DNA from 2 places in the Pleomorphomonas sp. PLEO genome. Region 1 is predicted to be linked to the other one. Evidence: predicted binding sites of a transcription regulator. Region 1 holds the regulator's gene; the other holds the start of a gene.
What was found. The regulator PhoB, encoded in region 1, activates phosphate uptake and scavenging genes when phosphate is short. The targets are predictions, from matches to a motif close to TGTCATNNANCTGTCAT.
Positions count from the first base shown of each region.

Region 1 (3,415 bases):
ATATGAGCGTTACTCGGGCGCCGGCTCGCGCGGCGGCGGCGGCAATGGCATGCCCCTGCTTGCCCGAGGAACGGTTGGTGATGAAGCGCACCGGGTCAATCGGCTCGATGGTCGGGCCGGATGTGACGAGCACATGCCTGCCGGCGAGCAGCTTTGCCCGCTCGCCTTCGGCAAAAAAGGCCTCCACGCTGGCGACGATCTCCATCGGCTCGGACAGACGGCCAACCCCGGCTTCGCCACGCTCGGCCATTCGCCCTTCGGCCGGGCCGATGAAACGAACACCGTCGGCGGCAAGCTGCGCCGCATTCCGTTGGGTTGCCGGATGCGCCCACATGCGTTGGTTCATGGCCGGGCAGATGATGATCGGCGCAGCGGCGGCAAGCAGGCTTGCCGTGGCAAGCTCGTCGGCAATGCCGTTCGCCATGCGGGCGATGAGATTGGCGGTAGCTGGCGCCACCAGGACCAGGTCGGTGTCGCGAGACAGCACGATGTGGCCGATATCCTGCTCTTCGGTGGGGTCGAACAGGTCGCTGAACACCTTCTGGCCGGAGAGTGCGCCCACCGTCATCGGCGTCACGAATTCCTTGCCCGAGCGCGTCAGGATCACCCGGACCTCGGCGCCGCGTTCTTTGAGGCGCCGAATGACTTCAAGCACCTTGTAGGCGGCGATACCGCCACCAATGACGATCAGAATGCGCTTGCCCGCCAGCATGTCAGGCCCTCTCCTGCATAATCGGAGGGGAACCTAGACCATCAGGACGCGGAAGGTAAGCGACAAGAAGCCGCCTGAGCAGGCTTCGAAAGCCAACCGCCAAAGCCCTCAACACCATTTGAGGCAAAGACGCCTTGAAGCCGATCTGGCGAGCGGAGGGCAGACCGCCCGCTCGCCAAACCTTCAACTGGTCGCGAATTTCTCGTCGAAGGAATAGCCGGAACCGCGCACCGTGCGGATAGGGTCACGGACGCGACCGCGGTTGATCGACTTTCTGAGGCGGCCGACATGGACATCGACGGTTCGCTCATCGACGTAAACGTCATGACCCCAAACACCGTTGAGAAGCTGCTCACGCGAAAACACCCGGCCCGGCGACTGCATCAGGAATTCCAGCAGGCGGAATTCCGTCGGTCCGAGATGAATTTCGCGCGCCGAGCGACGAACACGCCGAGTCTCCCGATCCAGCTCGATGTCACCGGCCATCAGAAGGTTCGATACCGTCTCCGGTTTGGCGCGCCTCAGCATCGCCTTGACGCGGGCAATCAACTCCGGAACCGAGAAGGGCTTTACGACATAATCGTCGGCGCCGGTGGCAAGGCCGCGCACCCGTTCCGATTCCTCGCCACGCGCCGTCAGCATGATCACCGGCAGCCGCTCGGTCTCTGGTCGTGCCCTGAGGCGACGGCAAAGCTCGATACCCGAAAGGCCCGGCAGCATCCAGTCGAGCAGCAACAGATCAGGAGTGATCTCCTTGAGGCGAATGTCGGCCTCGTCGCCGCGAAACGCCTGCTCGACCTCGAAGCCCTCGGCCTCAAGGTTGTAGCGCAGCATCAACGACACCGCCTCTTCGTCCTCGACGATCATCACCTTGGCCATGGTCGTTTTCAGCTCCCGCAGCTCAGGATCCGGCGATGGTACTGGCGATCGAGGTGTCGGCTTTCGGCCGCTCATCCTCGTAAGACCGGCCCGTCACCACATAGTGCACCGATTCGGCAATGTTCGTTGCGTGGTCGCCGATACGCTCGATGTTCTTGGCACAGAACAAGAGGTGGATGCAGAACGTGAGGTTTCGCGGATCCTCCATCATATAGGTGAGGAGTTCGCGGAACAGTGAAGTGTAGAGCGCGTCGATCTCGTTGTCGCGTTGACGGACGGCGTTGGCCGCCTGGTCATCCTGGCTGGCATAGGCGTCCAGCACCTTTTTGAGCTGCTGCAGCGCGATCTCGCAAAGATGCTCGACACCGGTGATCAGCTGCTTGTGCGGGAAGACGCCGTTGATGGCGACGACGCGCTTGGCAATGTTCTTGGCAAGATCGCCGACGCGTTCGATATCGTTGGCGATGCGCATGGCGCCGACGATTTCTCGGAGGTCGCTGGCCATCGGCTGACGACGGGCAATCACCAGGATCGACTTGTCCTCAATCTCGCGCTGAAGCCGGTCGAGTTCCTTGTCGTTGGCGATCACGCGTTGCGCGAGGCCAATGTCGAGGCGCGTCAGCGATTCGACAGCGTCACCAACCGCGCGCTCTGCGAGGCCGCCGATCTCGGTGACCATGCGTGCGATTGCCTTGAGGTCGTCGTCGTAGGCGGAAACCGTATGTTCCATGGAAATCTCCTGCCGTTTCCGGTCAGCCGAAGCGGCCCGTAATGTAGTCTTGCGTCCGCTGCTCGAGCGGGTTGGTGAAGACGTGGTCGGTGGGGCCTTCTTCAATCAGATGCCCGAGATGGAAAAAGGCGGTGCGTTGCGACACGCGCGCGGCCTGCTGCATCGAGTGCGTCACGATGACGATCGTGAAGTTGGCGCGAAGTTCGTCGATCAGCTCCTCCACCTTGGCGGTGGCGATCGGGTCGAGTGCCGAACAGGGCTCGTCCATCAAGATGACTTCCGGCGATACGGCGATGGCGCGCGCAATGCAAAGCCGCTGCTGCTGACCGCCGGACAGGCCGGTTCCAGGCTCGTTGAGGCGATCTTTCACTTCGTTGAAAAGCGACGCCTTCTGAAGCGAGGTGACGACGATTTCCTCAAGATCGGCCTTGGAGCGGGCGAGACCGTGGATGCGCGGCCCGTAGGCAACATTGTCGAAGATCGATTTCGGGAACGGATTCGGCTTCTGGAACACCATGCCAACACGTGCTCTGAGCTCGACCACGTCGAGGTCTGGATCATAGATATTGCGATCGTCGAGGGTAATGGTGCCCTCGACGCGGGCCCCGGCGATGGTGTCGTTCATGCGGTTGATGCAACGCAGGAAGGTGGACTTGCCACAGCCCGAGGGCCCGATGAAAGCGGTGACTGCCTTCTCGGCGATATCGATGGAAACCCCGTGCAGGGCTTCCTTCTGACCATAGGTTACCCTGACGGTCGCCGCGTGGATCTTGATCGGCCGGCTGGCTGGATCTGGGGTGCGAACGGTCTCGAAAGGCGTCGCGGTCTGAACTGCGGACATGGCGAAACTCCGAGGATACGGTTACCAGCGGCGCTCGAAGGCGCGGCGGAGAATGATGGCTATGCTGTTCATGGCGAGCAGGAAGGCGAGCAATATGATGATCGCCGCCGAGGTGCGTTCGCTGAAGGCGCGCTCGGGCTCTGTCGCCCACATGTAAATCTGGGTAGGTAGCGCCGTCGCCGGGTCGAAGGGCGTGCCCGGATATTCGACGATGAAAGCCTTCATGCCGATCATCAGCAAGGGTGCGGTTTCG
Region 1 is NZ_CP166625.1:594,778-598,192, reverse strand. It holds gene coaBC (bifunctional phosphopantothenoylcysteine decarboxylase/phosphopantothenate--cysteine ligase CoaBC) at 1-712, opposite strand, end outside; gene phoB (phosphate regulon transcriptional regulator PhoB) at 896-1,591, opposite strand; gene phoU (phosphate signaling complex protein PhoU) at 1,614-2,321, opposite strand; gene pstB (phosphate ABC transporter ATP-binding protein PstB) at 2,344-3,162, opposite strand; gene pstA (phosphate ABC transporter permease PstA) at 3,184-3,415, opposite strand, start outside.

Region 2 (3,415 bases), 1.3 Mb from region 1:
CGGTCGGGTTCCGACCCGGTGCTGTCCTGGTAATGAAGGCGAAGCAGGCCATTGGCATTGCCGAGAACGCCGGCGATGCCGTGCGGCAGCAGCTTGCGGAAATCGAACGCCGCCGGCTGCGGCGGAATGTTCATGCTGAGATCGATCAGCGGCTGGGCGACATCCCCGCCCTCCCCGTCCATCGCCTCGCGGATAAAGGTGCCCCGGCCGGCCTGCGCTGCCACCAGCCCCCGACGGCCCGCCTCATTGAAGGCCCGCGTCACCGTCGTCAGATCGACGCCCAGCGCCTCGGCAATGGCGCGCTGCGCCGGCAGCCGGTCGCCGCGCGCCACCCGTCCCGCGCGAATATCCGCTTCGAGAGCATCGACGATGCCCAGATATTTCGTCCGGGCACTCTCGATCAACCGCGGCTTCCACATGGCGCCCTCTTTCGTGTACGGCTCATAAGCATACATACGTATACTGTGTATGGCACCAAAAGGAAAGCGGCGTTTCGCCAAATCCGGCATTATCCCGGACTTTATCCGCGTATTGATCCCGGAGCGGCATCTTCAAATGTATGGCTATATCGCATACACAATGGCTCAGCCATGTATGGCGGCGGCCAGGCACCCGACGACCCGCCTGATCCGGCCGCCCCTTGCCGAAAGCGCCCCTAGCTCTCATCCTTGCCATGCAGGAGGATGCTGTCGCACTTGGCGCCGCCGAGCCGATGCACAACGATCGCCTGATACTCCGGCGAGCTGTACCAGGCGAGCAGATCGGCCTCGCTGGGAAAGCGGATCAGCACCGAGCGCGTATAGGGCCAGTCGCCCTCCAGCACCGTCGGCGCCGCGTCGACGGCGAGATATTCGCCGTTAAAGCGTGCGAACACCTCATCGCAGGCCTCGAGATAACGCTGGTACTCGGCGGGGTCGTCGATGCGGATCTGAGCCACGAAATAGGCGGTCATCATGTGCCTCGGAAGATGGACCCTCGCCGGACCAGCAGCGCGCTACTACCCAGCTGTTTCCTATATATAATTCACCTGACCGCACGCGGACGCAACGATCAATCCGCCATCCCGCGCAAGGGCAACCATAAAAACGATCAAGCCGTCACCCCCGCTTGAGAAGAGGACCTCAGGCAGGCTGGAGCCAGCGGCCACTATCGCGCTCCAAGCACGCAGGGAGCCTGATACCTCCCTCCCCACCTTCTCGTCCCGAGGTCCTCGCCTTCGCGAGGAGGGAAGGTGAATTATATATAGGAAACAGCTGGATAGCGCACCCGGACACGGTCGGTTAGTGGTTAGCTCCCGCTATCTATCAAGCTGTCTTCCTCTGCGAAGGCAGAGGACCTCAGGCAGGATGGAGCAAGCGGCCAATATCGCGCCCCAAGCACGCAGGGAGCCTGATACCTCCCTCCCCACCTTCTCGTCCCGAGGTCCTCGCCTTCGCGAGGATGACAGGTGAACTATATATAGGAAACAGCTGGATAGCGCACCCGGACACGGTCGGTTAGTGGTTAGCTCCCGCTATCTATCAAGCTGTCATCCTCTGCGAAGGCAGAGGACCTCAGGCAGGATGGAGCCGGCGGCCAATATCGCGCTCCAAGCACGCAGGGAGCCCGATGCCTCCCTCCCCACGGTCTCCTCCCGTACCCCATCTCAGCCGGCTATCCTCCGTCAACCGAAAGCAGTGGGCCCCATCCAAACCTGCGGGTCGTCACCAAGTTTTCGTGGAAGGTTGCTAGGCTAGCGCAGGGCCAGGGCGGCACGGCTGGATTGCGCGGCGTATCGGCGCAGAATTCGTTTTGAAACAGTACTTTATACATCTCCGACGAACCCGCGTTCGCCGGAGGCCTCAGGCGTGGTCGCCCAACCTTTCCCTGGATTTGGAGGCATCGATGTCGGACAGGCAGAAAACACGCGCAAGACCCAATGCACGGCGCGAATTCGGCGAAACCTATGGCGAGATCCTGGCGCGCGGCATCGAACGGCGCACGCTGCTGAAAGGCCTTGTCGCCGGAGCGGCGACGGCCCTGGTCGCCCGGCATGTCGGCATCCCCCAGGCGATGGCCGCCGACGGCAAGGGGCTGGACTTTGCCGAGCTCAAGCGGGTGCGCGACGAACACGACCATTGGCCGGACGGCTACCGCCGCCAGATCCTGCTGCGCTGGGGCGACGGCATTTTCCCCGACAGCCCGAAGTTCGATCTCGCCACGCTGAACGGCCCGGCGGCGGCGCGCCAGTTCGGCTACAACAACGACTTCACGCAATATCTGCCGCTGCCCTGGGGCACCGATAGTTCCGATCACGGGTTGATGGTCGTCAGCCACGAATATGCGACGCCCTTCCTGATGTTTCCCGGCCTCAACAAGGACGACTACCGGGAAAAGATGTCGGAGGATCAGATCCGCGCCGTGATGGCCTCCGTCGGCGTCAGCATCGTCGAGGTGCGCAAGGCCGGCGCCGAATGGCAGGTGGTCGCCGACGGCAAGTACAATCGCCGCGTCCACATGGGCACCGAGATGGCGATCTCCGGCCCCGCCGCCGGCCACGACGGACTGAAGACCAAGGCCGACCCGACCGGCACCAGCGTGTTCGGCACCATCTCCAACTGCAACGGCGGCATCACCCCCTGGGGCACCATGCTCTCGGGCGAGGAAGGGGCGATGGACGTGTTCGCCGGCGACTACAAGGTGCTCGCCGACCAGGAACTGGTGGAGCGCCAGGGCTGGGACGAGGACGAAAACGATATCTACGCCGCCGGCCGCGTCGAACCGCGCCTCAACTTCGAGACCGAGCCGAACGAGTGGATGCGCTTTGACTGGGTGGTGGAGATCGACCCCTTCGACCCCGAAGCCAAGCCGATCAAGCGCACGGCGCTCGGCCGCATGACGCACGAGGGCGCCCAGTGCTGCGTCGCCCCCGATGGCCGGCTGGTCGTGTTCATGGGCGATGACGACGATTTCGAATATCTCTATCGCTTCGTCACGCGCGATCCCTGGAACCCCACCGACCGCGCCGCCAACAAGAACCTGCTCGACCACGGCACGCTGTCGGTGGCCAAATTCTCCGCCGACGGCTCCATGCAATGGCTGCCGCTGATCGCCGGTGAAGGCCCTCTGACCGCCGCCGCCGGGTTTGCCAGCCAGGCCGACGTCTGCCTGAAGACGCGGGCCGCCGCCGATTTGGTCGGCGCCACGCCGATGGACTCCCCCGAGGGCTTCATCATCCACCAGGGCACCGGCAAGCTCTATGTCGCCATGACCGAAAACGAAAAGCGCCTCGCCTCGGGCGAAGGCGATGCGAAAAAGCAGGTCAACGTCGCCAACCCGCGCGGCCCCAACCCGCACGGCCATCTCCTCGAGATCACCGTGCCCCGCATCAGTGACAAGCCCGACTACGCGGCCGACCATCTTCAGTGGGATGTGT
Region 2 is NZ_CP166625.1:1,889,962-1,893,376, reverse strand. It holds gene AB6N07_RS08600 (PLP-dependent aminotransferase family protein) at 1-419, opposite strand, end outside; gene AB6N07_RS08595 (DUF1330 domain-containing protein) at 656-952, opposite strand; gene AB6N07_RS08590 (PhoX family phosphatase) at 1,885-3,415, shown strand, end outside.
Region 2: the regulator PhoB is predicted to act here: its motif matches at 1,702-1,718, upstream of AB6N07_RS08590 (PhoX family phosphatase).